DNA from 4 places in the Rhizorhabdus dicambivorans genome. Region 1 is predicted to be linked to each of the others. Evidence: predicted binding sites of a transcription regulator. Region 1 holds the regulator's gene; each other region holds the start of a gene.

Region 1 (7,462 bases):
GCGATATTGCTCGTCGAAGCTCCACAGATCGAACAGCTCGATCTCGAACGGAGCGCCGCCCGGCGCCGAAGCGGTGATGTGCCAGCGGATCGCGGCCTGGCCTCCCTCCACCACCGCGTCGAGCCGTTCGAAGCTGTGGAAGCGGACCCTGTCGACCAGCGTGGAGACCACGTCCATCGCCGCCGCCGGCCCGGTGGGCAGGGTGGCGGCCATCAGCGGGGATCGCCCGACCAGTTCGAACACCGCGCCCGGCGCCCAGATCGCATCGAGCGCCACCTTGTCGCCGCTGGCGCGCCGCGCATAGGCGTCGTCCACGGCCGCGAGTATCGAAACCCGATCCAGCATGTGCCCTCCAGCTGTGGGTAAGCCACACCCTTAGGATTTGCGCGGCCGGGCGGCAATATGCGAAGCGCTCAATCCCGCGGATAAGGGCGGGTGATCGCCTCCAGCAGATGCTCGTCCGGATCGGTGAAATAGACGCCGCGCCCGCCGCCAAAATGGTTGATCCGGCCCGGCTGGCTGCGCGCCGGATCGGCCCAGTGGTCGAGGCCTCTTTCCCGGAGGCGCCCGAGGATCGCGTCGAAGCTCTCCTCGTCGACCAGGAAGGCATAATGCTGGGGCGCGACCGGCCCCTCCTTCTCCATGAAATCGATCGACACGCCGTTGTCCAAGTCGACCACCAGGAAATGATGGAAGGGCACGGGAGCGGGCCGGCCCAGCATCCCGGCGAGGAAATCCGCCGAAGCCCGCTTGTCGCGGCACCAGATGATGCTGTGGTTGAGTTCGACCGTCATCGACTTCGCTCCACGACGATTGCCGTTCCGGGACCGCGATCCTAATCTGCCGCACCATGACCGGCCCGGATGCACCCTATCACGCGCACATCTATTTCACAGCGTCCGAACGTCCCGCCGCCGAAGCGCTGCGCGACGCCTTTTCGCGACGAGCGGACATAGTGTTCGTCGGCGCGATGACCGAAGGCCCCGCCGGGCCGCACCCGATCCCGCAATATGAAGTGCATTTCAGGGTGCGTTCGCTGCCCGACATCGTCCCGCTGATCGAGGCGGCGGGGCTGCGCGCTCTGGTCCATCCGCTGACGCTCGACGATCTCGCCGATCACACCAGCCTGGGGCAATGGCATGGCGAGCCGCTCGACCTCGACCTTACCGTGCTCGATCCGCCCGGCATCAACCGGGGGCTGGCCCGCTTCGGGCGCAGCGATTTCTAGCCCGCCCAACTGGACCCGCCGCCCGCCCCCCGCTATGCCGCGCGGCGATGAGCAACAAGCTGACCGAGATCTGCGACACCAAGCGCGAGCATGTCGCCCGGGCGAAGGCCGCGACGAGCTTCGCCGAGCTGAGCGCGCGCGCCAGGGCGGCCGATGCGCCGCGCGGCTTCCGCGCCGCGCTCGACGCCAGGGCGGCGGCGGGCGGCTATGGCCTGATCGCCGAGATCAAGAAGGCGTCGCCGTCCAAGGGGCTGATCCGCTCCGATTTCGATCCGCCCGCCCACGCCCGCGCCTATGAGGCGGCGGGCGCCGCCTGCCTGTCGGTGCTGACCGACGTCCCCTATTTCCAGGGTCATGACGATTATCTGGTGCAGGCGCGCGCCGCCTGCGCACTGCCGGCGCTGCGCAAGGACTTCATGGTCGATCCCTGGCAGGTGACCGAGGCGCGCGCGCTGGGCGCCGACGCGATCCTGATCATCGTCGCCGCGCTGGACGATGGCGAAATGGCCGAGATCGAGGCCGCCGCCATCGAGCATGGCATGGACGTGCTGGTCGAGGTCCACGACGCGGCCGAACTGGAGCGCGCGATCAGGCTGAAATCGCGGCTGATCGGGGTGAACAACCGCGACCTGCGGGACTTTTCGATCGATCTCAACCGCACCTATGAGCTGGTCGGCAACGCGCCCGCCGGCTGCACCTTCGTCGCCGAGAGCGGGCTCGGTTCCAAGGCCGATCTCGACGCGATGGCCGAACATGGCGTCCGCTGCTTCCTGGTCGGCGAGAGCCTGATGCGCCAGGACGATGTGGCGGCCGCCACGCGCAGGCTGCTGACCGGGGCATGAGCGACAAGCTCACCCATATCGACGAGGATGGCGCGGCCCGCATGGTCGACGTCTCCGCCAAGGCCGAGACGAAGCGCGTCGCCGTCGCCGAGGGCCGCATCCTGATCGCGGCACAGGCGCTGGAGGCGATCCGCGCCGGTTCGGTGAAGAAGGGCGACGTGCTCGCGGTCGCGCGGGTCGCGGGGATCATGGCGGCGAAGAAGACCGCCGACCTGATCCCGCTCTGCCACCCGCTGCCGATCTCGGGCGTCACCCTCGACCTCGCGATCGAGGCCGACGGCATCCGCGCCACCGCGTCGGTGACGACCACCTATACCACCGGCATCGAGATGGAGGCGCTGACCGCCGTCTCGGTGGCGCTGCTGGCCGTCTATGACATGGCCAAGGCGCTCGACAAAGCCATGCGGATCGAAGGGGTCCGGCTGCTGTCCAAGACCGGCGGCAAGTCGGGCGACTGGAAGGCGGAATAGGCCGATGGCGCTGATCCCGACGGCCGAGGCGCAGGCGCGGATGTTCGCGCTGAAGGAGGCGCTGCCCGTCGAGACCGTGCCGCTGCTCGACGCCCGTGGCCGCTATGCCGCCGGGGACATCCTGTCGAAGCGCACCCAGCCCGCGCTCGATCTGTCGGCGATGGACGGCTATGCGATCCGCTTCGCCGAACGCCCCGGCCCGTGGACCGTCGCGGGCGAAAGCGCGGCGGGCGGCGGCCTCGGCCGCGCGCTGGCGCCCGGCGAGGCGGCGCGCATCTTCACCGGCGCCCCGGTTCCCGAAGGGGCCGACAGCATCCTGATCCAGGAGGAGGCGGGCCGCGACGGCGACAGCCTGACCATGACCGGCGAGGGGCCGCCCCGGATCGGCGCGCATATCCGCCGCAAGGGCAGCGACTTCGCCGAGGGCGACATACTGATCCCGGCCGGTGCCCCGATCGGCGCGGCGGCGATCGCGCTGGCGGCGAGCGGCGGCCATGGCGCGCTTCCCGTGCGGCGGCGCCCGCGCGTCGCGATCCTCTCGACTGGCAACGAACTGGTGCCGGCGGGCGAACCCACGACCGGCGCGCTGCTCCCCGCCTCGAACGGGCCGATGCTCGCGGCGCTGCTGGCGGGCACCCCGGCGCAGGTCACCGACCATGGCATCATCCGCGACGATCTCGGCCTGATCAGTGCCGCCTTCGCCGATCTGGCGGGCGGCGCCGACATCATCGTCACCACCGGTGGCGCCTCGGTCGGCGACCATGACCTCGTCCTCCCCGCGCTGGAGCAGGCGGGCGCGACGATCGACTTCTGGAAGGTGCGGATGAAGCCGGGCAAGCCGGTGATGATCGGCACGCTGGGCGGGGCAATCGTGCTTGGCCTGCCCGGCAATCCGGTCTCGGCCTTCGTCACCGCGACATTGTTCCTGAAGCCGCTGATCGCGCATCTGCTGGGCAGCGCCCGGCCGGTTCCGCCCCCCGCCGCCGCCCGGCTGGGCGAAGCGCTGCCCGCGACCGGCGGCCGGGCCGAATATCTGCGCGGCAAATGGTCGCGGGGGCTGGCCGTCCCCACCGCCAGCCAGGACAGCGCCGGCCTCGCCGCGCTGGTCGAGGCGGAGCTGCTGATCGTCCGGGAATCGGACTCGCCGGCGCTGGAAGCGGGCGCCGATGTGGAGATCATTCCGCTCGCTTGACAGATTCCCTACAGTTGCCTAAATGTTCCTCGTCCGTTCCCGACAAGGACCTTTGGTATGCTGACCCGCAAGCAACATGATCTGCTCATCTTCATTCATGACCGGCTGGCCGCGACCGGCGTGTCGCCCTCGTTCGAGGAGATGAAGGAGGCGCTCGACCTCAAGTCCAAGTCCGGCGTCCACCGGCTGATCAGCGCGCTCGAGGAGCGCAACTTCATCCGCCGCCTGCCCAACCGCGCCCGCGCGCTGGAGGTGCTGCGGATGCCGGAGACGGTGGCAGGCAAGGCCGCCGCGCCCGCGACCAAGGCGAAGGCCCCCGCCTCCGCCCCGGTGCCGCAGGCCGCGAACGAGAATGTGCTGGAGATTCCGCTGCACGGCCGCATCGCCGCCGGTCTGCCGATCGAGGCGCTGGAGGGGCAGAGCAGCCTGTCGGTTCCCGCCGCGCTGCTTGGCCCGGGCGAGCATTATGCGCTCGAGGTGTCGGGGGACTCGATGGTCGAGGCCGGCATCCTCGACGGCGACTATGCGCTGATCCGCCGCGCCCAGACCGCGCGCGACGGCGAGATCGTCGTCGCGCTGATCGCCGATCATGAGGCGACGCTCAAATATTTCCGCAAGGAAGGCGCGATGGTGCGGCTCGACCCGGCCAACCGCTCCTATGATCCGCAGCGCTACAAGCCCGATCAGGTCCAGATCCAGGGCAAGCTGGCAGGGCTGCTGCGGCGCTACTGAGCGCCGCAAGCCCACCACGGGCGGCGTCCCGGCGGAGGCCGGGGCCGCAACAGGCGCTTGCGGGTAGCTGACCGAGAAGCTCTTACGGCCCTGGCCTCCGCCGGGGCGACCGCTTTTCTGGCCGTCTAGCGGAACACCGACCAGGGGTGCTGCCCGACATGGGCCGCCACGCTGTCGATCCGTCCCCGGTCGAGATCGACCGAAAGCCCGCCGGTCCGCGCCAGCAGCGGCCGGTCGATCTTCAGCCAGCGCGGGTTGCAGCCGCGCGGCAGGCGGCGTTCGCTGATCGCGATGTCGGCAGCAGCGCAGGCCCGCGTCATGCGGCGCCAGTCGACCAGATAGGGGCTGCGCGTCGCGAGGATGCGCCAGCGCCGCCCGCCCCGGTTGATTTCCGCCAGGCACAGATCGGCCGAACAGCGCGCCTGCATCAGCGCATCGAACGGCAGCGGTTCCGCATCGACCCCGGCCGCCTCGCTCAGAACCCCGCGCATATAATCGCCGGTCCGTTCGCGCAGCAGCGCCACCCGGCCATCGCCGAGCGCCAGCGCGACATGGCGGCCGTCCCCCGTCACCAGCAGATCGGGCGCGGGCGAAGCCAGCGCCCAGAGCGCGCCCACCGCAAGCGGCGCCAGCCCCCAGCGCCGCAGCTTCGTGCGCCACAGCGCCAGCCACAGCCCGCCGGCCACCATCAGCGCGAAGGCCCCCCAGGCCATGGTCGGCAGCATCGCCACCGATCCCGGCGCGTCGGCGACGCGGTGCGCGATCCACAGCAGCAGGGCGAGCGCATGGGAGGCGAGCCACCAGGCCGGCCCGCCAAGCCCCGCCACATCGAGCAGCAGCGCCAGCGCCTCCAGCGGCATGATGACGAAGGTGGTGAGCGGGATCGCGACGATATTGGCGGCGGCGCCGTACAGCCCTGACTTGTGGAAATGGAACAGCGCGATCGGGGCCAGCGCGGCCTCGATCAGCAGGCCCGAGAGCAGCATCACCGCGATCGCCCGGCCCCAGCGCGCCGCCAGCCGCTCCTCGCGCCGCGCGGCGAAGGCGGCGACCCTGGGATGATCGAGCAGCGCGACCAGCGCGGTGACAGCGGCGAAGCTGAGCTGGAAGCTCGGCCCCGCCAGCGCCTCGGGCCAGAGCAACAGCACAACGAGCGCGCCGGTCGCGACGAGCCGCAGGGTGATCGCTTCCCGCCCCATCGCGATCCCGGCCAGCACCAGCAGCGCGGCGACGCAGGATCGGATCGTCGGCACCTGCGCGCCCGACAAGAGGGTGTAGGCGATACCGGCGACCGCCCCCGCGCCGGCCGCGATCAGCAGCAGCGGCGCGCGTAGCGCCAGCGCCGGGCTCAGCGCCAGCAATCTGAGCGTCAGCAGCAGCACCCCGCCGACCACCGCGGAGACGTGCAGCCCCGATACCGAGAGCAGATGGGCGAGACCGGCGCGGCGGAGCGCCTCGGCATCCTCCTCGGCGATCGCGCCCTGGTCGCCGGTCGCCAGGCTGGCGGCGATCCCGCCCGCGCTGGCACCGGCCACCCGCGCCTCGATGTGCTGCGACAGGCGGGCGCGGGCGTCGGCGAGCCAGAGCAGGAAACCGCCCGCCTCGCCCGCCGCGATGCGCGGCCGGTCGAGCGCCTTGCCGGTGGCGCCGATGCCGGCGAACCAGGCGGCGCGCGCATAATCATAGGCGCCCGGCACCGCCGGCGGCGCGGGCGGCAGCAGGCGGGCGCGCACCACGATCCGGCTGCCGCCGACGACCGGCCCGGCCAGATCGGCCTCGTCGATATTGAGCCGGAGGCGCGGGGGCAGCAGCAGGCCGGGATCGGTGGCGATGGTGAGCCGCACCAGTTCGCGCGCCGGCAGCCGCTCGACCGCCTCGATCCGCCCCGCCACCTCGGCGACCCGTGGCCGGTCGATGCGCGGCGAGGCCACCCAGTCGGCGCGGAACCAGATCAGCAGCAGCCCGGCGAGCGCGACCAGCCCACCCGCCAGCAACGATCGGCCCAGCCGCGTGCCGGGGCCGACCGCGAGCCCCAGCAGAGCCACCCCGCCGAGCAGCGCCATCGCCGCATACCAGCCCGCCGGGCGGGGCAGCGCCAGCCAGAGCGCGATTCCCGCGCCCAGCGCGACCGGCAGCCACAGCGCCAGCTGATCGCGCTCCGCCTCCAGAACCGCCTCGATCCGCCGCGCCGCGCCGGCCATGCGGTCCCGCAGGCCGGCGATCACCGTTCGCCCGACAATGGGGCCGGGCCGGCACCGTTCGAATCGCCGGCCAATTTGACCCGGCGGGAAAATGCTTTACGGGGCGCATCGACATCGCAGGCCATTGCCCGATCTTGGAGAAACCGCGCGTGGGCGCAAGCACCGAAAATCAGACCCCATCCGGCCAGGTCGTCACCCGCTTCGCCCCCTCGCCGACCGGATTCCTGCACATCGGCGGCGCGCGCACCGCTTTGTTCAACTGGCTGTTCGCCCGCCATCACGGCGGCAAGTTCCTGCTCCGCATTGAGGATACCGACCGCGCGCGCTCCACCCAGCCGGCGATCGAGGCGATCCTCGACGGCATGACCTGGCTCGACCTGAACTGGGACGGCGAGGTGGTCTATCAATTCTCGCGCGCTGCCCGCCATGCCGAGGTGGCCCAACAGCTGCTCGCCGCCGGCCATGCCTATCGCTGCTATGCGACGCCCGAGGAACTGGCCGAGCTGCGCGAGCAGCAGAAGGCCGCCCGGCAGCCGCTGCGCTATGACGGCCGCTGGCGCGATCGCGATCCTTCGGTGGCGCCGCAGGGCGCCCCGTTCGTCATCCGGCTGAAGGCCCCGCGCGAGGGCGAGGTGACGATCGACGACCGGGTGCAGGGCCAGGTCACCGTCCAGAATGCCGAGCTCGACGACATGATCCTGCTCCGCTCGGACGGGACGCCCACCTATATGCTGGCGGTGGTGGTCGACGACCATGACATGGGCGTCACCCACGTCATCCGGGGCGACGACCATCTC
Region 2 (7,462 bases), 2.5 Mb from region 1:
CGACCAGAAATTGTCCGAGGTCGGGATGCGGATGATCCGGCTTTCGGGCATGCCGATCTTCTTCCAGAGATCGAACGCCTCGTCATCGGTGTGGTAGACGGTGACGGTCAGCTTGTCCTGGGGAATGCCCCAGGTGCCGGTCAGCAGGCTCCACGCCAGCGTGATCGCCCGTTCCTTGAAATAGTCGCCGAACGAGAAGTTGCCGAGCATCTCGAAGAAGGTGTGGTGCCGGGCGGTATAGCCGACATTGTCGAGATCATTGTGCTTGCCGCCGGCGCGCACGCACTTCTGCGACGAGGCAGCGGTCGAATAGGGCCGCGTCTCCAGCCCGGTGAAGACGTTCTTGAATGGCACCATGCCCGCATTGACGAACATCAGGGTCGGATCGTTGTGCGGCACCAGCGGCGCCGAGGCAACCGGCGCATGGCCTTCCTTCGCGAAATGATCGAGGAAGGAGCGGCGGATATCGTTCGTCGAGGTCATGGGTGCGACTTAGGCGAGCAGGGGCCGCTTCTCAAGCGGGTACGCGGCCACGGCGGCATATTCGGGCATCCAAGGTTTACTGCATGTGGCCGCTCGTGCGAATAAACACGGCATGACTGGCATCCGTTCGCACCGATATATGGCCCCCCTACTCGGTCTGCTGGCCATCGCCCTGCTTGCATCGGCCCCGGCCCGAGCCGACCGGCTGGTACGGGAAGGGCATAAGCTGGCGGTGAAGCGCTGTGGGGCCTGCCACGCCACCGAGAAGACCGGCAAGAGCCCCCTCGCCGCGGCTCCGCCCTTCCGTTCGCTGGGCTATGGCTATCCGGTGGAAACCCTGGACGAGGCGCTCGCCGAAGGGATCACCGTGGGGCATCCCGACATGCCCTCCGACCCGTGGAAGCCCGAGGATATCGAGCGCTTCATCGCCTATCTGAAGCATATCGGACCCAAGCCCGCCAAGGCGCGCTGACGAGGCCGGCGGCTTCAGGCATAGGCGTAGGGCCCGCCCTTCTCCAGCGCGGCCTGGTAAGCGGGCCTTGCGTGGATGCGGTCGAGCCAGTCGGTGATGGTCGGGCGTTTGCCGTCGAGCCTGAGGCGCTGGCGGGCGGCTTCGAGCGGAAAGCTCATGATGATGTCGGCGGCGCTGAACTCGGCACCGGCGAACCAGGGGCGCTGGCTGAGCTCGCTTTCGACATAGTCGACATGGGTCATCGCGAATCTGGTGACGAAGCCCCTCGCAGGCCATCCGAACGGGCCCATCTTGCCGATCACCAGCGACAGCAGCAGCGGCGGCATCAGCGATCCCTCGGCATAGTCGAGGAAATAGCGCCAGCGCAGCGCGCCAGCGGCATCCTCGGGCGGCCCGAGCCTGCCGTGGGAGACGGCGACCAGATATTCGAGGATCGTCGCGGTCTCGGCGATGATGCGGCCGTCATGTTCGAGGATCGGCGACTTGCCGAGCGGATGGACCGCCTTGAGCTCGGGTGGGGCGAGCATGGTCTTTTTGTCGCGCGCGTAGCGCTTCACCTCATAGGGGAGGCCGAGTTCCTCGAGCATCCAGAGGATGCGCTGCGAGCGGGAGTTTTCGAGATGATGGACGATAATGGCCAAGGCAGGCTCCCCGTCTGCGAGGCGCGGACCCCGCCCGTCAGTCCGCCTCGTTCACGTAGACCGCCAATTCGTTACCCGAAGGCTCGCGGAAGTGGAAGCGGCGGCCGCCGGGGAAGGCGAAGATCGGCCGGGTGACGATGCCGCCCGCCTTCTCGACCGAAGCGAGCGTGGCTTCGAGATCGTCGGTCTCGATCACCGCGAGCGGACAGGCGGTGGCGTCCTCGAGATGGCCGTTGAGGCCGATATCGGCGGTGCCGCCCGCCCCCGCGCCCGTCGTCGCGGCATAATCGGGACCGAAGCCGGTCAGCGACCATCCGAAGGCCGCTTCGAAGAACGCCTTGCTGCCGGCGGTGTCGCCGACCGGCAGTTCGACATAATTGAGACGTGCGGGCATCGTCCTTTTCTCTCCGTTCGTCCCGAGCGCAGTCGAGGGACGTTAGCGCGCGTCAACGTGTCTCGACTGCGCTCGACACGAACGGGTGTATTCCCTGCCTCAGAGATCGTCGTCCTCGGACGGGCCGGCCATCATCGCGTCGCCGACATCGTCGGACTTGCCGCGGATCGCGGCTTCCAGCTTCGCCGCGAGCTCGGGATTCTCGCGCAGATAGGTCTTGGCGTTCTCGCGGCCCTGGCCGATGCGGATCGAATCATAGCTGAACCAGGCACCCGACTTCTCGACGAAGCCGGCCTTGACGCCGAGGTCGATCAGCTCGCCGACCTTGGACACACCCTCGCCATACATGATGTCGAACTCGACCTGCTTGAACGGCGGAGCGACCTTGTTCTTGACCACCTTCACCCGGGTCGCGTTGCCGACCACCTCGTCGCGGTCCTTGATCGCGCCGGTGCGGCGGATGTCGAGACGGACCGAGGCGTAGAATTTGAGTGCGTTGCCGCCCGTGGTCGTCTCGGGCGAGCCGTACATCACGCCGATCTTCATGCGGATCTGGTTGATGAAGATGACGAGGCACTTGGACCGGCTGATCGAGCCGGTGATCTTCCGCAGCGCCTGGCTCATCAGACGGGCCTGAAGGCCGACATGGCTGTCGCCCATCTCACCCTCGATCTCGGCCCGGGGGACCAGGGCCGCGACCGAATCAATCACCAGCACGTCGATCGCGTTCGAGCGAACCAGCGTGTCGGCGATCTCCAGCGCCTGCTCGCCCGTATCGGGCTGCGAGACGATCAGCTCGTCGATGTCGACGCCCAGCTTCTTGGCATAGACCGGGTCGAGCGCATGCTCGGCATCGATGAAGGCTGCGGTGCCGCCCGCCTTCTGTGCCTCGGCGATCGCATGGAGCGCCAGCGTGGTCTTGCCCGAGCTTTCCGGACCGAAGATCTCGACGATGCGGCCCTTGGGCAGGCCGCCGATGCCGAGCGCGATATCGAGGCCGAGCGAGCCGGTCGACACCGCCTCCACCTGCATCGCCTCGCGGCTGCCGAGCTTCATCGCCGAGCCCTTGCCGAAGGCGCGGTCGATCTGCGCCAGCGCGGCATCGAGGGCTTTCTGCCTGTCCGTGTTCACTGCTTCCCTTTCGGCGATGAGCTTCAATTGTGCCGACATATGCGTCACTCCCTCCGTAGATCGGGCGGCCCGAACCTTCAAACTGGAAGTTGTGTACATGGAATGTTCCATGAGAACAAGAGGTGAAAATCACCCTTTGTTCTCCTACGCCAGATGCGAATGGATCGCAGTAATTCCGGGTGCATGGGGTTGTGTGGTCGTTTTTTTTATTTTCCGGTTCCGTAAGGGCTCATGGGTGAGGAAAGGCATCCACAGCGGTTGGCATATAGAACAAATCGTGACCGAAGGCCAGCCCGAGCCTCTTGCGGTTCGGAGTATATGGATCCCCGCCTGCGTGGGGACGACGATGGAAAGGGGGCCGGGGGTTGGGAGCCTCCGCCTGCCGCGCCCTATTCCACCGCCTCGCCCTGCACGTGCCCGGCCAGCGCCTCGCGCGCAGCCTGGCCGATCTGCTGGACCGAGAAGGGCTTGGGCAGGAAGCCGATATTGTCGAGGTCGATCGACCGGCGCAGCTGCTCCTCGGCATAGCCCGACATGAAGATGATCGGCAGGCCGGGCCGCTTCTCGCGTGCGGCGCGGGCCATGGAGGGGCCGTCCATCGTCGGCATCACCACGTCGGAGATGACGAGGTCGATCGGTTCCTCGGCATTCTCCAGCACCTCCAGCCCTTCCTCGCCATTGGTGGCGGTGAGGATCTTGTAGCCCTGCCGCGCCAGTGCCCGCTCAGCGACGGCGCGCACCATCGCCTCGTCCTCGACCAGCAGGATGGTGCCTGTGCCCCACAGTTCCGGGCTCGATTCCTTGACCGGCAGCCGCGCGACCGGAGCCGATGCCGGCGCCTCGTGGACCGGCAGATAGATGACGAAGCTGGTCCCCTGCCCCACTTCGCTCTCGGCGAAGATGAAGCCGCCGGTCTGCTTGACGATGCCGTAGACGGTCGAGAGGCCGAGGCCGGTGCCCTTGCCCACTTCCTTGGTGGTGAAGAAGGGCTCGAATATCTTGTTGAGATTTTCGCTGGGGATGCCGGTGCCGGTGTCGGTCACCTTCATCGCGGTATATTCGGTGACCGGCATGATCTCGATGCCGAGCTTGCGGACATCGGCCTGGCTGAGGCCGTAGGTCTGGATCGTCAAGGTGCCGCCGTCGGGCATCGCATCACGCGCGTTGACCGCGAGATTGACGATCACCTGTTCGAGCTGGCCCGGATCGGCGCGGACGGTCCCGAGGTTGCGGCCATGGCTAACCTCCAGGCGCACGGTCTCGCCCAGCAGCCGCTTCAGCAGGTTGGTGATCTCCGAGATGATGTCGGGCAGCTGGAGGATCTGCGGGCGCAGGGTCTGCTGGCGCGAGAAGGCGAGCAGCTGGCGGGTCAGCGCCGCCGCGCGGTTGGAGTTGTGCTTGATCTGCTGGATGTCGTCATAGTCGCTGTCGCCGGGGATGTGGCGCATGGTCATCAGGTCGCAATGGCCGATGATCGCGGTAAGGATGTTGTTGAAGTCGTGCGCGACGCCACCGGCGAGCTGGCCGACCGCCTGCATCTTCATCGCCTGGGCGACCTGCCGCTTGAGCTTCGATTCCTCGCTATTGTCCTTCAGGCTGAGCAGCACCGACGCCTTGCCGAGCCCCTTGGCCGCCGCGATGGTGAGCGCGACATTTTCCTCGGGCCGCGCCTTCAATCGCACCGACAGGTCGCTGGCCGAACCGCGCCCCGCCGAGAAGCGCCGTACCGCGTCCGACACCGCCGCCTTGTCCTCCTCGACGACGAGATCGCTCGGATAGACGATCGCCGCATCGGGGGCGATGCCGGCCGCGCGGCGGAAGGGCGAGTTCATGAACAGCACCCGCCCGTCGCGCTCGGCGACGGCCAGCCCGAGCGGCAGCATGCCGAGCAGCGCGTGGAGATCGCCGGTCGCGACCGCGCGCGCCTCGCGTGTGCCCGGCGTTTCGTCGACCAGCAGGAACAGGGTCGCGCGCACCCGGCCATGATCGTCGAGCGGCACCTGGATCAGGCGCACCGGATCGGCGGTGGCGGGATCGGCGGCGAGGCGGATCGCATCCCCGTCGCTGCGCAGCAATTCGGCGAAGGACCAACCGGAGGGAGGCGCTTCCGGCGAACCCAGGGCGCGCTGGAGAAACACCCGGTTGGCGACGATGCCGATGCCATTGCCGTCGACCAATGCGGTCATCACCCCGGCGCTACCGAGCCGGCGTCCGATATCGCTGCCCAGCAGCCGCATGATGTCGCTGAAGCTGTCGAACTGGCTGGACCGACGGAAACGCCAGACGAGATGGCCGTCGAGATGGCCAGCGCGGCGCACGACCACGTCGATCAGCCCCCGGTCACTTTCCAGCTTGTCGATCTCCGCCCGCCCGTCGCGCCGTGCGGCCACGGCGGCGGCGGCAAGCTGCCTCCGCGCCTCGCTGTCGAGCGGCAGGCCCGGCGGGGTCGGCAGGCCGCCGAACCAGCTTTCGAACTGGCGGTTGGCGCAGACCAGGTCGCCGCCCGGCCCGGTGATGGCGATGCCGGTGTCCGAATCCTCGATCGTGCCGAGCACCAGGCTGATGTCGACCTGCCGCATCGGCCGGACATGGATCTGCGCGCGGATCATCGCGACCAGCAGGATCATGCCGATGCCAAGGCAGAAGGCGAGCATGAACAGCCCGGCGACGAGCAGATTGTCGGTCGCTCCCCAGATCATCCCGGCCATGCCGACCGAGGCGACGAGCATGAGCACGCCAAGCAATATGTTGAGCACGATGCGCCCCGAGCTGGCGGTCATCGGAGCCGAGGGGAAGAGCGTGGCCATGGTCCGCTTCTCCCCCCGGTGGCGGCGTGGCGTCAAGATGGGGATGGCCTTCCCACCTATCCTCTTTCGTCGCCCCGGCGGAGGCCGGGGCCGCAAGCGGCAAAGGCGCGCATCACCCTCTTGCGGCCCCGGCCTCCGCCGGGGCGACGGGGGAGAGCAGCGCCTCCCCCTACTCTCTCACCAGATCCTTATCCGCTCGGCGGGCGACAGGTACATCTTCTCCCCCGCCTTGACGTCATAGGCCGGGTAGAAGGGATCGAGGTTGCGGACCACCCAGGCGCGCTGGACCGAGGGCGAGTGGGGATCGGTGAGCAGCCGCTGGCGCAGGTTCGCCTCGCGATAGTTGCGGCGCCAGACCTGGGCCCAGCCCAGATAGAAGCGCTGGTCCCCCGTGAAGCCGTCGATCACCGGCGCCTTCCTGCCGTTCAACGCCATCTGATAGGCCTCATAGGCAACGGTGAGGCCCGCCAGATCGGCGATGTTCTCGCCCTGGGTCAGCGCGCCCTGGACATGCATGCCGGGCAGCGGCTCATAGGCGTCATACTGTTTGACGATCTGGTTGGTCAGCACACCGAAATTCTTGACGTCTTCGGGTGTCCACCAGTCGGCCAGGCGGCCGTGCATGTCGTATTTCGCACCCTGATCGTCGAAATGATGGCTGATCTCATGGCCGATCACCGCGCCGATGCCGCCATAGTTCACCGCCGGATCGGCATGCGGATCGAAGAAGGGCGGCTGCAGGATCGCCGCGGGGAAGACGATCTCGTTCATGCTGAAATTGGCGTAGGCGTTGATCTCCATCGGCGTCATCTGCCACTCGGTCCGGTCGATCGGCTTGCCGAGCTTGTTCAGGTTGCGCTGCCAGTCGAAGGCGTTGGCGCGCATCACATTGCCGAGCAGATCGCCGCGCTTGATCCCCAGCCCCGAATAATCCCGCCATTTCGACGGATAGCCGATCTTGGGCATGAAGGCGGCCAGCTTGGCGCGCGCCTTCACCTTGGTCTCGGGCGCCATCCAGCTGAGGCCGTCGATCCGCTTGCCCATCGCGGCGATGATGTTGCGCACCAGATCGTCGGCAGCAGCCTTGGTCTCCGGGGTGAACCAGAGCTTCACATATTCCTGGCCGAGATCCTCACCGACCAGATTCTTGACCAGGGTGACGCCGCGCTTCCACCGCTCGCTGTTCTGCGGGGTGCCGGACAGGATGGTCTGATTGAACGCGAACTCGGCATCGACGAAGGCCTTGGACAGATAGGGCGCCTGCGTGTTGATCGCCGCGACCAGCAGATAATCCTTGAGCACGCCGAGCGGCGCCGCCTCGATCGCGCGGGCCATGCCGGCGAAGGCGGTGGGCTGGCCGACAAGGAAGCGATCCTGATGGTCGAGGCCGGCGGCCTTGAAATAGGCATCCCAATCGAAGCCGGGGGCGTTCTTCGCGAAATCCGCGCGCGCCCATTTGTTGTAGGTCTTGCTGCTGTCGCGCGAATCGACGCGCGTCCACTGCACCTTGGCCAGTTCGGTCTCGAAGGCCAGC
Region 3 (7,462 bases), 1.3 Mb from region 1:
CCAGGCCAGGCGGTTGGCGGGGGAAACGGGATAGCCCTTGCGCTCCGGCGGCCGGGCCAGCAACCGGATGACATGGGCGCGGGCGGATAGTTCGTCGGAGTCGCTTGTCATGATGGGGGCGATCATGTACCCCTTTTGTTCGTTGTTCAAGCCGATGAAGGAACGCCATGGCCAAACCGCAGAAGCGCTATGTCTGTCAGGCCTGCGGCAGCGTGGCGACGCGCTGGCAGGGGCAATGCGCCGATTGCGGCGAGTGGAATTCGATGATCGAGGAGACAGCGAACGTCACCGTCTTCGCGGCCAAGCATGACCTGCGCAGTGGCGGGCGGGCGATCCAGATGGTCGGGCTCGACGCCGATATCCCGCTGCCCCAGCGCTGGGCGACCGGCATCGCCGAGTTCGACCGCGCGCTGGGCGGGGGGCTGGTGCCGGGCTCGGCGACGCTGATCGGCGGCGATCCCGGCATCGGCAAGTCAACCCTGCTGCTGCAGGCGGCGGCGCGGATGGCCATGGCGGGGCAGCCGGTCGCCTATATCTCGGGCGAGGAGGCGGCGGACCAGGTGCGGCTGCGCGCGCGGCGGCTCGGCCTCGGGCAGGCGCCGGTGCAGCTCGCCTCGGCGACATCGGTGCGCGATATCCTCGCCACGGTCGACAGGATGGCGCCTTCGCTGCTGGTGATCGATTCGATCCAGACGATGCACAGCGACCAGATCGAGGGCGCGCCGGGCACGGTGAGCCAGGTCCGCGCCTCCGCGCAGGAACTGATCCGCTTCGCCAAGGAACGCGGCACCGCGCTGGTGCTGGTCGGCCATGTCACCAAGGACGGATCGATCGCGGGCCCGCGCGTGCTGGAGCATATGGTCGACACGGTGCTGAGCTTCGAGGGCGAGCGCAGCCACCAGTATCGCATCCTGCGTGCGGTGAAGAACCGCTTCGGCGGCACCGACGAGATCGGCGTCTTCGCGATGGCCGAGCAGGGGCTGGACGAGGTCGCCAACCCCAGCGCGCTGTTCCTCACCGCGCGCAGCGAGGGCGTGAGCGGCGCCACCGTCTTCCCGGCGATGGAGGGGACGCGGCCGGTGCTGGTCGAAATCCAGGCGCTGGTGGTGCGGCTGCAGAGCGGGGCGACGCCGCGCCGCGCGGTGGTCGGCTGGGATTCAGGAAGGCTGGCGATGATCCTGGCGGTGCTGGAGGCGCGCTGCGGGCTGAGCTTCTCGACCGCCGAGGTCTATCTGAACATCGCCGGCGGCTATCGCGTGTCCGATCCGGCGGCCGACATCGCGGTGGCGGCGGCCCTGGTTTCCGCGCTGGCCGAGCGGCCGGTGCCGACCGACTGCATCGCCTTCGGCGAGGTAGCGCTGTCGGGCGAGGTGCGGCCGGTGGCCCATGCGGGGCTGCGGCTGAAGGAGGCCGCGAAGCTGGGCTTCGCCAAGGTCTGGGCGCCCGCCGCGAAGGAGGCCGCGCCCAAGGGGATGCGGCAGGAGAGCTTCGCGACGCTCGGCGCGCTCGTTGACCATATTCTCGGGCGGCGATAGCTAGGGCCGACTATGCGGCACATTCAGCTAATTCGTCGCCCCGGCGGAGGCCGGGGCCGTAACGGGCTCCTGCGGTCCGCCGTCCGCGCAATCTCCGACGGCCCCGGCCTCCGCCGGGGCGACCGCCTTTGTGCAGGGTCCACTCCATGCACGGCCTGACCGGTCTCGACATCATCGTGCTGCTGGCGATCTTCGGCGGCGGCATCTTCGGCATGATGCGCGGCTTCGTGACCGAGGTGATCGCGCTGTTCGCCTGGGTCGCGGCGATCGTGGCGCTCAAGCTGTTCCACGAGCCCGCGACGAAACTGCTGTTCCATGTCGTCGGGAATCCCAGCGGCGCCAGCGTGCTGGCCTTCGCGCTGGTCTTCCTGATCGTCTATGCTGGCGGCAAGCTGGTGGCGGCCTCGCTCGGCCAGCGGACGCGGAGCTCGGTGCTGGGGCCGCTCGACCGGGTGCTGGGCTTCGGCTTCGGTGCGCTGAAGGGACTCATCGTCGTCACCCTGGCCTATCTGCTGATCAACCTCGGCTATGACACGCTCTATGGCGTGACGGCCGAGCGGCCGAACTGGATGCGCCAGTCCCGCACCCACCCGCTGCTCAACGCCACCGGCCGCGCGGTGATCGACTGGATCGGCAAATATCGCAAGCAGGGCGGGCTGATCGGCGGCGAGGCCAAGGCTGAGGCCGAGACCAAGGGCGACGGCAAGGCCAAGACCGCAGAATAGGATTTCCGCAATCGGATTCGCCACGCCGAGCTAAGCCCCCGGGTGACGATCCTATGGTCGAGAGGGCTGTTCAAGAGCCTATTTGTTCTCTATATGTTCCAACAATGGACGACTCGCCATCCCCGCTGCCCCCGGCCATCAAGGGCCGGGGCGCGATCAGCGCGGCGCCCAGCGCGCGGTTCGACGACAAGGGGCGCGAAAGCGATGGCGACTGGCTCGACCTGCGCGATGGCATCGATGGCGAGGGACCGCCGCCGCGCACCGAGGTGACGATCGAGCATCCGCGCACGATCATCACCCGCAACCAGTCTCCCGACATCTCGTTCGATCGCTCGATCAACCCCTATCGCGGCTGCGAGCATGGCTGCATCTATTGCTTCGCGCGGCCGACCCACGCCTATCAGAACCTGTCGCCGGGCCTCGATTTCGAGACGAAGCTGTTCGCCAAGCCCGATGCGGCGGCGCTGCTGCGCAAGGAGCTGGCCAGACCCGGCTATCGCTGCGCGCCGCTGGCGATGGGTACCAACACCGATCCCTATCAGCCGATCGAGCAGCGCTGGCGGATCATGCGATCGATCGTCGAGGTGCTGGCCGAGCATGACCATCCGCTGGGGATCACCACCAAATCGGCGCGGATCGTCCGCGACATCGACCTGCTCGGGCCGATGGCGGAGAAGGGGCTCGTCTCGGTGATGATGTCGGTGACGACGCTGGACCCGACGCTGGCGCGGATCATGGAGCCGCGCGCCTCGTCGCCGCGCCAGCGGATCGCGGCGATCGCGGCGCTGTCCAAGGTCGGGATACCGACCTCGATCAGCGTCGCGCCGATCGTGCCCGCCATCACCGACCATGAGATCGAGGCGATCGTCGAGGCCGGGGCGGAGGCGGGCGCGCGCAACGCCTTCTCGCTGGCGGTGCGGCTGCCGCACGAGGTGGCGCCGCTGTTCCGCGAATGGCTGGCGGTCCATTATCCCGATCGCGCGGCCAAGGTGATGGCGCTGATCCAGGGTATGCGCGGCGGGCGCGACAACGAGCCAGACTTCCACAAGCGCTTTCGGCCGAACGGTGCCTATGCTGCCGCGCTGCACGCCCGTTTCAAGCTGGCCTGCCGCAAGCATGGGCTGAACCAGGTCCGCTTCGAACTGCGCACCGACCTGTTCCGGGTCCCGACGGATCAATTGAGCTTGTTCTAGGAGCGATCGTCACCTCGGACTTGCGTGGCTGAGATGGGGGGGTGGTTTCTTAACCGCTTGTTTCGCCTGCGATTCCGCAACCGTGTTCGGGTTCGATCGTTCTCCGGCCAATCCCCGAAACGCAGGAGAATGCCATGTTGGAGGAAAAGACCACCCGCAGCTTCGCGATTGGCGCGGCGGCCGGGCTGACCGCCGGGCTCGCCGCCAATGCCGTGCGCAAGATGTTCGTCCAGGCGCCGACCTTCATGGCGGGCGAATGGGACGATGCGCTGGCCGCCGAGCATCAGGCGGTGCTCAAGCTGTTCGACGCGATCCAGGCGACCGAGGATAAGCATACCACCCGCCGCTCGATCCTGCTCACCCAGATCGGCCATGCGCTGGCCAAGCATGCGATCGAGGAGGAGAATGCGGTCTATGCGACGCTGCGCACCCACGGCCAGGTCGCGGAGGCCGACAAGCTCAACGGCGACCATGGCTATGTGAAGCAATATCTGTTCGAGCTCGGCAACATGGCCGCCGACCACCCGCTATTCCTGAGCAAGATCGGCGACTTCCGCGCGATGCTGGAGGATCATATGCGCGAGGAGGAGGAGCGGATGTTCCCGAAGCTGCGCGGCCTTCTGACCGAGGAGGAGAATGCGAAGCTGACCAAGGCGATGAATCTGGAAGGATTGAAAATAGCGTGAGTGTGTGTCGCCCCGGCGGAGGCCGGGGCCGTAAGAGGCTCTTGCGGTGACGCCGTGGCAAACGCCTGCGGCCCCGGCCTCCGCCGGGGCGACGCTTGTGGTTACCTTTCCATCAGCCTGGGCATCAGTTCGACGAAGTTGCAGGGCATGTGGCGGCTGTCGAGCTGGTGGACGAGGATGTCGTCCCAGCCATCCTTGACCGCGCCGGTCGAGCCGGGGAGCGCGAAGATATAGGTGCCGCGCGCGACGCAGGCGGTGGCGCGGGACTGGATCGTCGAGGTGCCGATCTTGGCATAGCTGAGCCAGCGGAACAGTTCGCCGAAGCCGGGTATCTCCTTGTCCCAGACGCGCGCCAGCGCCTCGGGCGTGACGTCCCGGCCGGTGACGCCGGTGCCGCCGGTGGTGATGACGCAATCGACCTGGGGATCGTCGATCCAGCCGTGGAGGCGGGCGACGATATGATCGACGTCGTCGGTGACGATCGCCCGATCGGCGAGGATATGGCCCGCCGTTTCGATGCGGGCCGCGAGCGTGTCGCCCGACCTGTCGGTGGACAGATCACGCGAGTCGGACACGGTGAGGACCGCGATGCGAACAGGGTGAAAGGGAAGGTCTTCCTTGATCGGCATTGCTGTTCACCCGCGAGCCCGGCGACGGCCGGGTTTGATGTTTCGATACCGCGTAGCGCCTTTGCCGATCCGATGCATCGATCGCATTCTTCCAGCCTATCGGTTTTTGTGCGATGTCCGAACCTAGAGTGGTTCACCGCGATTTCCGAGTCGGCAGATGTCTTAATCTGCTTAGAAATCGCTCCAAGGAATATTCAGCGCAGGCCCGTGAGCGGCCGCACCTCATCCATCGGCATCATGTGGGGGATGGAGTCCTCGGTGTCGCCCGCCTGGGCGAGATTGGCGAGCACGGCACGCTGGGCTGCCAGCGATGCCAGCAGCGTCGACAAGGTGTAGATCACGGCGGCATGGCCAGCGCCCACCAACTCCTCGGCCCGGAAGCTCTTGCGCGCCGTTTCGGTTACGACCAGCACCAGCGGCTTGCGGAGCCGTTTGACGGCGTCGATCACCTGGGCGCGATCGGTGAGATACATCATCATCAAGGCATCCGCGCCGGCCTCTTGCAAGGCTTCGGCGCGGTGAAGCGCGGCCTCGAAACCGTCGGTCGCCATGGCATCGGTGCGGCCGATGACGGTGAAATCCGGCGAGGTTCGAGCGCCGCACGCCGCGGCGATCTTGGCCTGCATGTCTTCGATCGGAACCAGCGCCTTCGATGCGCCGGCGGGCCTTGGCAATATCTGATCGTCGATATGCACGCCCACCGCGCCGGCGCCTTCGAGCTGCCGGACGGTATCCGCCGTGGCCCGGGCATCGCCATAGCCGTTGTCGGCGTCGACGAAGAAGGGAAGGCTGATCGAGCCCGCGACTTCGGCGGTTCGGCGGGCCATTTCGGCGAGCGGCATCAGCCCGATATCCGGCAGGCCGAGCGTACCGCTTACCGCGAAGCCCGACATATAGGCGATCGGGAAACCCGCCTGTTCGATCAGGCGTGCGCCGAGCGCATCGTGGCAGCCCGGTATGACCGTTCCCGCCCGCGCCTCCAGCACGGCGCGGAAGCGCTTTGCCCGGTCGCTCATGCCGTCACCATCTGCACAAGGCCATTGGCACGCTGGCGCAGAGTATCGACGCGCATCTATCCCATCTTCCGTTCTGATGTGAGGGCCCGTGCCGGCGAATGGCCCAACGGCCCACCGCTGACAAGGCCGGCCACGCCCGCGGGAAGCCCGATATTCATTAGATCAGATGCGTGATAATCGCTTCAGGATCCGATCGTACAGGATCGCGTGCCTGAAAATCGACCCTAGTCCACCGCCGCCGTGGCGCCGAGCGAGGTGAGCCGCACCGCGTCGCGGCCGGGGAGGCCGGGGAAGCGGGGCCACAGGCCCTGGCTGATCGCCATCAGGCTGGGGGCCTTCGCGCCGGTGTGGCGCTGATACATCCAGTAGTTCCGCAGCACGATCGCGACATAGGCGCGGGTTTCCGTGAAGGGGATCGATTCGATGAACAGCAGCGGATCGGCGAGGTTGCGGCCGCGCGCGTTCCAGTTGGCGACCGAGGTCGGCCCGGCATTATAGGCGGCGATCACCTTGGGCAGCAGCCCGCCGGTGCCACTGCTGTCGGCAAGCTCGCGCAGATAGGCCTGGCCCAGCTCGATGCTGGTGGCGGGCTGGCTGAGCGCGCCGGCATCGAGGGTGCGGCCGAGATGGCGGGCGACCATCTGCGCGGTGCCGGGCATGAGCTGCATCACCCCGCGCGCTCCGGCCGAACTGACCGCGTTGGTCTTGAACTGCGATTCCTGGAGGGCGTGAGCGAAGACCAGCGCCTTGTCCACGCGCCAGCCCGAGGCCGGCGTCCAGGCCGGCACCGGATAGCGAGCGGCTGCCGACAGCTGCGCGCCCGACGGGCCGTTCTGGGCGAGCCAGATCTGTGTCGACGGCAGGTCGAGCCGGGCAGCGAGGTGGATCAGCGATTCATGGTCGCGGGCAAGGCCGATCCTGGCCTGGTAGCGCAGCATCGCGTCGGCCAGCTCGGTCTCGCCGATCTCGGCCAGCGCAGTGGCGCGGCGGACATTGGCGATGGCGCCGATCGCCGACCAGTCATTGGCGGTGAGCTTCAGGCTGCCGCCCGCGTCGTCGGAAAGGCCGAGCGCCGCCTGGGCGACCATGCCGTAGAAGCTCTCCTTCATCCGCGCCGCCGAACGCAGGCGCGGCTCGACCCGCTCGGGATGGGCGCAGGCCATGTCGGCGCGGCTTGTCCAGTACAGGCCGGCGGCGATCATCTCGGGATCGCGGGCGCGGGTCGAGACTTCCTCGAAGGCGGTGCCGGCGGCGGCGCAGTCCTTCTGGCGCCACGCGGCAAGGCCCGACACCCAGCTCGCCTGCACCGCCCAGTCGCCGAGCCCGGTGCGGGCGCGGTCGGCGACGCGGCGGGCGTTCGCGTCGTCGCCCGACAAATAATAGGCCCAGGCGGTGCGCTGCAGCCATTCGGCCTGCGCTTCCGGCGAGAGATCGGCCAGACCGGCAGTGACGAGCGCTTCGGCCTCGCTCGGCCGGTCGCAGCGCAGCAGCGACGTCACGACCTGCGACAGCGCCGCGGCAGCACGGTCGTTACGCAGCGAGCGGGCGCTCTGCCGCTTGGAGGGGCCGGCGATGCGGACCAGCCCGCGCGTGGCCGGCAGCAGCGGCGTGGCGAGGCCACGGCGCGAGGCGATGGCGGCCACCTCGCCCGCCTGGGGCAGATCGGGCGCGGTGCCGA
Region 4 (7,462 bases), 490 kb from region 1:
TCTACGATCGCGCGCTCGCCGCCCTGCCGGACGTTAAAAAAATCGGCTGGGGCTGGTCGATCCAGCAGCGGCCCGCCATAGCCTCCGATCCCTGGGACGTGCCGCTCGACGCGGTCGTCACCGAGGCGGGTGTGATCGGAGGGTGAAGCGATGAACGGCCAACCGAGCGGGGAGCCGAGCTGGCGCAAGCCGGCGGGCATCTTCCTGATCTTGCTGCTGATTTCGGTGTGGGCGGTGATTGTCGTTACGGCATCGCCGTGGATCGGGCGGCTTCATCCGCTGCTACAGGCGCCGGTCTACATCGTCGCCGGCATCGTCTGGATCCTGCCGCTGAAGCCGCTGCTCGCCTGGATGGAGACCGGCCGCTGGCACTGGGGGCCACGTAAAAATACGGGTGGGCATTAACCGGATGTATCGAATCTCGCGCTAATCCCCGTCTTCGAGATCAGGGGTTCAGACACGGTGCGCGAAGAACGTATAGCCGAAAAGTCAGCCGAACGCGCGGAGTGGCGCCGGCTCTATGACATGATCGGCAAGCTTCTGTTCGATCATGGGCTGGAGCCCTCGCCCGCCAATTTCGAGTTGTGCCACCGCTATCTCTCGGGCCGCGACGGCGAACTCAACGCGCTGATCGACAAGGCGATCGCCAAGGATGGCGGGCTGAGCGAGGCCATCGCCACCGCTATCTCCGCCAAGCTCGACCCCGGCCTCTCGACCGATGAGCTGTCGCGGATCGCCAGCGACGCGCAGGGCTATCTCGAACAGATGACCACGATCCTCGCCAGGTCGGGCGACGATGCCCGCGACTATGGCGAGGCGCTGGCGCATGAGGCGGAGGGGCTGGAGTCGAACGCCTCGCCCACGCTCAGCGTCAAGACGCTGGTCGATCTCACCAAATCGATGATCGAGAAGGCCCAGGCCGCCGAGGAGGATCTGCGCCGCACCGAGATGCAGATGACGGCGATGCGCAAGGACCTCGCCACCGCCCAGCACAAGGCGAACAGCGATCCGCTCACCGGCCTGCCGAATCGCCGCGCGCTCGACCAGCATCTGCGCGCCGCGTTCGAGAATGCCCGCCGCGCCGATACGCCGCTGGCGCTGGCGATCTGCGACATCGATCATTTCAAGCAGTTCAACGACACCCACGGCCATGTCATCGGCGATGAGGTGATCAAGTTCGTCGGCTCCTCGCTGGGCCGCGCCGCCTCGAACGGCGATGTGTTCGTCGCGCGCTATGGCGGCGAGGAATTCGTGATGGTGTTCGAGCGCGCCTCGGTCGCCAATGCGATGGCGACTCTCGACAAGATCCGCGCCGCCATCGCCGCGCGCGAGCTGAAGGTGACGAACACCGGCCAGTCGCTCGGCAAGCTCAGCTTCTCGGGCGGGCTGGCGCAGATCAACATCCAGGATTCGCCTGGCTCGATCCTCAAGCGCGCCGATGCCGCGCTCTACAAGGCCAAGCAGGCGGGGCGCAACCGGATCAGCGCGGCGGACTGAGCGCCGTCCGCGCCGCCGCATATTGCCGGCTGTATTTTCCGCGCGATCGGTCTACATCCCGGGCATGTCCGGAAACACCTTCTTCTTCATCCTGATCCTCGCGGCGATGGTCGCCACCGTGGTGGCGCTGGTGCGCGGGATCATCGCCTTCCTCAAGACGACCGAGGCCGATCTGAAGGCCGGCGGCATCAACCAGTCGGGCCTCCGCCAGAACAAGATGATGCGGATGCGCATCGCCTTCCAGGCGGTCGCGGTGATCCTGGTCATCCTCATGCTGATCCTCAGCCGCGGAAGCTGATGATGGTTTCAGCGCAGCTGAAACGGCGGTGCCGGCCCGCACCTCCACGTGAGTGGAGCAAACCCTAAATGGTCAAGCTCAACAGGATCTACACCCGCACCGGCGATGCGGGGCAGACCGGCCTCGTCGACGGGTCGCGCCTGTCGAAGGCGGCGCCGCGCATGGCCGCGATCGGCGATGTCGATGAGCTGAACTCGGCGATCGGCGTCGCGCTGACCCAGGATATGCCGGATGAGGCGCGCGCCCAGCTCGCCCGCATCCAGAACGAGCTGTTCGATCTCGGCGCCGATTTCGCGACGCCGGGCCCCGATTTCACGCCGTCGGAGATGAGCCTGCGCATCATCGCGTCGCAGGTCGAGCGGCTGGAGCGGGAGATCGACGCGATGAACGCCGGTCTGGAGCCGCTGCGCAGCTTCATCCTGCCGGGCGGCAGCCCCGCCGCCGCGGCGATCCACCTCGCCCGCGCCATCTGCCGCCGGGCGGAGCGGTCGGCGGTGGCGGCGCACAATGCCCCCGATGCCGGGCTGAACCCGGTCGGGCTCGCCTATATCAACCGGCTGTCGGACCATCTGTTCGTGCTCGCCCGCTGGCTCAACCGCGCGGGCGCGGGTGCCGTGCTGTGGCAGCCGGGCGCGACGCGCTGACCGGCTAAAGCCTGGGCGGCGCGTCCATCGCATTGGGATCGCCGATCAGCATGTCGATCAGCACCAGCCCCAGGATGATGAAGAAGGCCGCCAGCAGCGACGTCTTGATGATTTCCTTGCGGCGTTCCGGACTCATGTGACGCTACCCCCCGATACGATACGCGGTACGGCAGTGTAACAAAATCCGGCCCCGGGGCCAATTTCGGCGCTCTGCCGCCGCGCGCGGGCCGGCGGGGTTGAGAATCGCCGCGCCACCCCCCAGATTGGCGCGCACATCCTCGCCCGTCTTGCATCGCGCGAACAAATCTGGAACATCTGTCGGAATGCTGACCCATATTTCCGTGCGCGGCGCGCGCGAGCACAATCTCAAGGGCGTCGACGTCGATCTGCCGCGCGACAAGCTCATCGTCATCACCGGCCTGTCGGGCTCGGGCAAGTCCAGCCTCGCCTTCGACACCATCTATGCGGAGGGGCAGCGCCGCTATGTCGAATCGCTGTCGGCCTATGCGCGCCAGTTCCTGGAGCTGATGCAGAAGCCCGACGTCGATCATATCGAGGGGCTCAGCCCCGCCATCTCGATCGAACAGAAGACCACCAGCCGCAACCCGCGCTCGACGGTCGCGACGGTCACCGAGATCTACGATTATATGCGCCTGCTCTGGGCGCGGGTCGGCGTGCCCTATTCGCCCGCCACCGGCCTGCCCATCTCGGCGCAGACGGTCAGCCAGATGGTCGACCGGATCATGATGCTGAAGGAGGGGACCCGCTTCCTGCTGCTCGCCCCGGTCGTGCGCGGCCGCAAGGGCGAGTATCGCAAGGAGCTGGCCGAATGGCAGAAGGCGGGCTTCACCCGCGTCCGCATCGACGGCGAGGCCTATGAGATCGAGAACGCCCCCGCGCTCGACAAGAAGTACAAGCACGACATCGAGGTGGTGGTCGATCGCCTCGTGGTGCGCGAGGGGATAGAGACCCGCCTCGCCCAATCGCTCGAAACCGCGCTGCGCCTCGCCGATGGGCTGGCCTATGCCGATCTGGTCGACACCACCGTGGCGGAGGCGCTCCAATCCCCCTCCCCTTCAGGGGAGGGGCTAGGGGTGGGGCCTGGCCGCGAAGGCGGAGTCCGGGAAATGCCGGCGAAGTTCCAATATTCCGAAGCGCAGGATGTGCCGGGAGGCCCCACCCCCGACCCCTCCCCTGAAGGGGAGGGGAGGAAGATGAAAGGCGCCGGCGTCCCCCCCAACCGCATCACCTTCTCGGAAAAATTCGCCTGCCCCGTCTCGGGCTTCACCATTGCCGAGATCGAGCCGCGCCTCTTCTCGTTCAACGCGCCGCAGGGCGCCTGCCCGGCCTGTGACGGCCTGGGCGAGAAGCTCTATTTCGATCCCCAGCTCGTCGTCCCGAACGAGGCGCTGTCGATCAAGCAGGGCGCGGTCGTGCCCTGGGCGAAGTCGAACCCGCCCAGCCCCTATTATATGCAGGTGCTGTCCTCGGTCGCGCGCGCCTATGGCTTCAGCCTGGAAACCCCGTGGAGCGAGCTGCCGGACGAGATCGCCGACGTCATCCTCTACGGCACCAAGGGGCGGGTCATCACCCTCACCTTCATCGATGGCCGCAAGAGCTATGATGTGCAGAAGCCGTTCGAGGGCGTCATCCACAATCTCGAACGCCGCATGCTCGCCACCGAAAGCGCCTGGATGCGCGAGGAACTGGCCAAGTACCAGTCGGCCGCCCATTGCGAGGTGTGCGGCGGCGCCCGCCTGAAGCCGGAGGCGCTGGCCGTGAAGATCGCGGGGGAGGACATCTCCATGTCCACCCGCCGCGCGGTCGGCCCCGCGCTCGCCTTCTTCCGCGACATGCCCAACCACCTCAACGATCAGCAGAACGCGATCGCCGAACGCATCCTCAAGGAGATCGTCGAGCGGCTGGGCTTCCTCGATAATGTCGGGCTCGACTATCTCAATCTCGATCGCACCTCGGGCACCCTGTCGGGCGGCGAGAGCCAGCGCATCCGCCTTGCGTCACAGATCGGCTCGGGCCTGTCGGGCGTCCTCTATGTGCTCGATGAGCCGTCGATCGGCCTCCACCAGCGCGACAATGATCGGCTGCTCGTCACCCTCCGGCGGCTGCGCGATCTCGGCAACACCGTGATCGTCGTCGAACATGACGAGGATGCGATCCGCAGTGCCGACTATATCCTCGATATGGGCCCCGGCGCGGGCGTCCATGGCGGGGAGGTGGTCGCCGAAGGCACGCTCGACGACATCCTCGCCAACGAGGCGAGCCTGACCGGCGACTATCTCTCGGGCCGCCGCATGGTCGATGTCCCGGCCAAGCGGCGCAAGGGCAATGGCAGGAAGGTCACCGTCCACAATGCGCGGGCGAACAACCTGAAGAACGTCACCGCCTCGATCCCGCTCGGCACCTTCACCTGCATCACCGGGGTCTCGGGCTCGGGCAAGTCCAGCTTCACCATCGACACGCTCTACGCCGCCGCCGCGCGCAGCCTGAACGGCGCGCGCGTGATCGCGGGCGCGCATGACAAGGTGACCGGCCTCGAACAGTGCGACAAGGTGATCGACATCGATCAGTCGCCGATCGGCCGCACCCCGCGCTCGAACCCGGCCACCTACACCGGCGCCTTCACCAACATCCGCGACTGGTTCGCCGGCCTGCCGGAAAGCGAGGCGCGCGGCTACAAGCCCGGCCGCTTCAGCTTCAACGTCAAGGGCGGACGGTGTGAGGCGTGCACCGGAGACGGCCTGCTCAAGATCGAGATGCACTTCCTGCCCGATGTCTACGTCACCTGCGACGTCTGCCACGGCAAGCGCTACAACCGCGAGACGCTGGAGGTGAAGTTCAAGGACAAGTCGATCGCCGACGTCCTCGACATGACCGTCGAGGACGCGGTCGAGTTCTTCAAGGCCGTCCCCCCGATCCGCGACAAGATGGCGATGCTGGCGGAGGTCGGCCTCGGCTACATCAAGGTCGGCCAGCAGGCGACGACCCTGAGCGGCGGCGAGGCCCAGCGCGTCAAGCTCGCCAAGGAACTGTCACGCCGATCGACCGGCAACACCCTCTACATCCTCGACGAACCCACCACCGGCCTCCACTTCGAGGACGTCCGCAAGCTGCTCGAGGTGCTCCATGCGCTGGTGCAGCAGGGCAATACCGTGGTGGTGATCGAGCATAACCTCGAGGTCATCAAGACCGCCGATTGGGTGCTCGACCTGGGGCCGGAAGGCGGCACGGGCGGGGGCGAGATCGTCGCAGAGGGGACGCCGGAACAGGTCGTCAAAGAGCCCCGCTCTTATACGGGTCAATACCTCAAGCCGCTGTTGCAGCCTGAAGCGCGGAGTGCACAGGCTGCGGAATAAGCCTTTCTATGCCGGACGGTTGCCGAGGGCCGTGGGGACTCACTAGAGTCTAAGCATGCGCGCCGTTCCATTGCGACGAATGGCCCCAATTGACTTGTAGGAAATTATCGATTCTAAGGCCGGAAACGGGCGGGATCGTTTCCGCCCGTTATCGATTCCTTAGAGGCTTTGGCGGCATCTATGGATCATGTGACGTGATGGGACGGGCCACTATCAAACGGATCATGCGGTGAAGCCGATACGGCCCAATTTTGCCCGTCCGCCCCTCGTTGAACAAGCGATCACGTTCATGTTCGACCGGCTCGACGGCTTCGAGATCGGCGATTATGGCCTATTCTGGGCGATGATCCGCCACGATTTTCCTACGACCGAGGCCCAACCGCCCCTTGAGCCGGTGACGGAGCAATTCGAAGGGTTCAGGCCCGACCAATTCACGTTTCGACTTGTCGACGGCGGCATGATGCCCCGCACTTTCTATCACTCGGCGGATGGGTGCGAGCTCGTCCAGGTGCAATCTGACCGGTTTGCGTTCAACTGGCGCGGCGGCGGTACGGCACCCTATCCGCATTCCGAACAGACGATGAAGCGCTTTAATGAGCTATTTGCGATCTTCGAGAAGTTCGCCGCCGAGCGCGGTTTCCCGAAGGTGCAGGTTCGCCAGTGCGAACTGGTCAACGTAAACATCGTCCCCGTCGACGAATTCGGAAAATCATTTGCCGACGCGCCGGAGTTCTTCCGCGTGCCCGAAATGGGGCGAGACATCGAATTTCTGCGTCCTGAGACCTACATATCGAGCATGCGCCATTTGATTGAAATCGAGGGTAAGCCCGTAGGGCGTTTATATTCGGCGTTGTCGCCGGTGACCCGGATTGCCGACGACGACCCTGCATATCGCCTTGAGCTGACCGCGCGAGGTGCTCCGATCGGCGGTGACACCGCAGCTTTCTTCGATATCGCGCGCAGCGCGATCAACGCCGTTTTCCTCTCAGCGACCACAAAAAAGGCGCGAGAGCACTGGGGAGAGCAATAATGGCGACCAAATACCTGGTGGATGACGATTTCGCCGCCGTCCAATCGCGGTCGATTGTCGATGAGCACATGCCGGCCGTGCCGACGCGGTTTGTCGGCGAGAAGAAGAAGACCATGACCATTGACACCGGCTTCGGCTTCCAGATCGAGACCAGCGTACCGCCGGTGGCTGGGCTGGTCGAAGCGTTCGAACGCCTTTATGAACTCCGGGCGCTTCAGGCTGGTTGGGATAGCTATGGCGCGGCGCCCGTTCACCGCGATGTCTTCAAGCCAGCCGTCGAGCTTATCAGTCATGCGCTGATGCGTTGCCATCCGCCGTTCATAACGGCTCTAAATACTGGCGGCTTAAAGCTGGCTTGGGACTGCGGACCGCGCGAGCTCGAACTTGAGATCGAGCCGCATGGGCGATTAGCCATCTACTTCACCAATAAAGCCACCGGCGAGGAGCGCGAGGAGGAGGGACAATCTTTCGACGTCGCACTGATCGCGCTGCAACAGTTCTGCCGGGGCGAATAACCCCGGGGGCGGGCGGTGGTCGACGAAGTCGAGGATCTTCCGGACGACCCGTCGATCCTCGACGACGACCTGCTGTTGCGGCGTGTTCATCCTATCCAGATCAA

Evidence for each region. Region 1 encodes LexA, which represses DNA repair genes until DNA is damaged. Its sites were predicted from a motif close to GTTCCNCNCTTGTTCT; they were not measured.
Region 2: the regulator LexA is predicted to act here: its motif matches at 3,234-3,249, upstream of recA (recombinase RecA).
Region 3: the regulator LexA is predicted to act here: its motif matches at 2,345-2,360, upstream of CMV14_RS06630 (PA0069 family radical SAM protein).
Region 4: the regulator LexA is predicted to act here: its motif matches at 2,737-2,752, upstream of uvrA (excinuclease ABC subunit UvrA).

Annotation. Positions count from the first base shown of each region.
Region 1 is NZ_CP023449.1:92,654-100,115, forward strand. It holds gene CMV14_RS00415 (nuclear transport factor 2 family protein) at 1-345, opposite strand, end outside; gene CMV14_RS00420 (VOC family protein) at 414-794, opposite strand; gene CMV14_RS00425 (DOPA 4,5-dioxygenase family protein) at 851-1,228, shown strand; gene trpC (indole-3-glycerol phosphate synthase TrpC) at 1,276-2,070, shown strand; gene moaC (cyclic pyranopterin monophosphate synthase MoaC) at 2,067-2,540, shown strand; gene CMV14_RS00440 (molybdopterin molybdotransferase MoeA) at 2,545-3,732, shown strand; gene lexA (transcriptional repressor LexA) at 3,790-4,464, shown strand; gene CMV14_RS00450 (ComEC/Rec2 family competence protein) at 4,590-6,665, opposite strand; gene gltX (glutamate--tRNA ligase) at 6,815-7,462, shown strand, end outside.
Region 2 is NZ_CP023449.1:2,626,407-2,633,868, reverse strand. It holds gene alaS (alanine--tRNA ligase) at 1-483, opposite strand, end outside; gene CMV14_RS12470 (c-type cytochrome) at 596-955, shown strand; gene CMV14_RS12465 (glutathione S-transferase family protein) at 970-1,596, opposite strand; gene CMV14_RS12460 (VOC family protein) at 1,634-1,990, opposite strand; gene recA (recombinase RecA) at 2,090-3,160, opposite strand; gene CMV14_RS12450 (hybrid sensor histidine kinase/response regulator) at 3,511-5,928, opposite strand; gene CMV14_RS12445 (M13 family metallopeptidase) at 6,106-7,462, opposite strand, start outside.
Region 3 is NZ_CP023449.1:1,388,695-1,396,156, forward strand. It holds gene CMV14_RS06615 (hypothetical protein) at 1-150, opposite strand, end outside; gene radA (DNA repair protein RadA) at 168-1,535, shown strand; gene CMV14_RS06625 (CvpA family protein) at 1,682-2,260, shown strand; gene CMV14_RS06630 (PA0069 family radical SAM protein) at 2,365-3,453, shown strand; gene CMV14_RS06635 (hemerythrin domain-containing protein) at 3,588-4,139, shown strand; gene moaB (molybdenum cofactor biosynthesis protein B) at 4,241-4,768, opposite strand; gene CMV14_RS06645 (isocitrate lyase/PEP mutase family protein) at 4,963-5,784, opposite strand; gene CMV14_RS06650 (lytic transglycosylase domain-containing protein) at 6,009-7,462, opposite strand, start outside.
Region 4 is NZ_CP023449.1:583,454-590,915, forward strand. It holds gene CMV14_RS02765 (5-formyltetrahydrofolate cyclo-ligase) at 1-146, shown strand, start outside; gene CMV14_RS02770 (DUF2842 domain-containing protein) at 151-405, shown strand; gene CMV14_RS02775 (GGDEF domain-containing protein) at 526-1,497, shown strand; gene CMV14_RS02780 (twin transmembrane helix small protein) at 1,562-1,795, shown strand; gene CMV14_RS02785 (cob(I)yrinic acid a,c-diamide adenosyltransferase) at 1,864-2,439, shown strand; gene CMV14_RS27360 (hypothetical protein) at 2,444-2,575, opposite strand; gene uvrA (excinuclease ABC subunit UvrA) at 2,763-5,813, shown strand; gene CMV14_RS02795 (hypothetical protein) at 6,103-6,843, shown strand; gene CMV14_RS02800 (hypothetical protein) at 6,843-7,358, shown strand; gene CMV14_RS02805 (hypothetical protein) at 7,374-7,462, shown strand, end outside.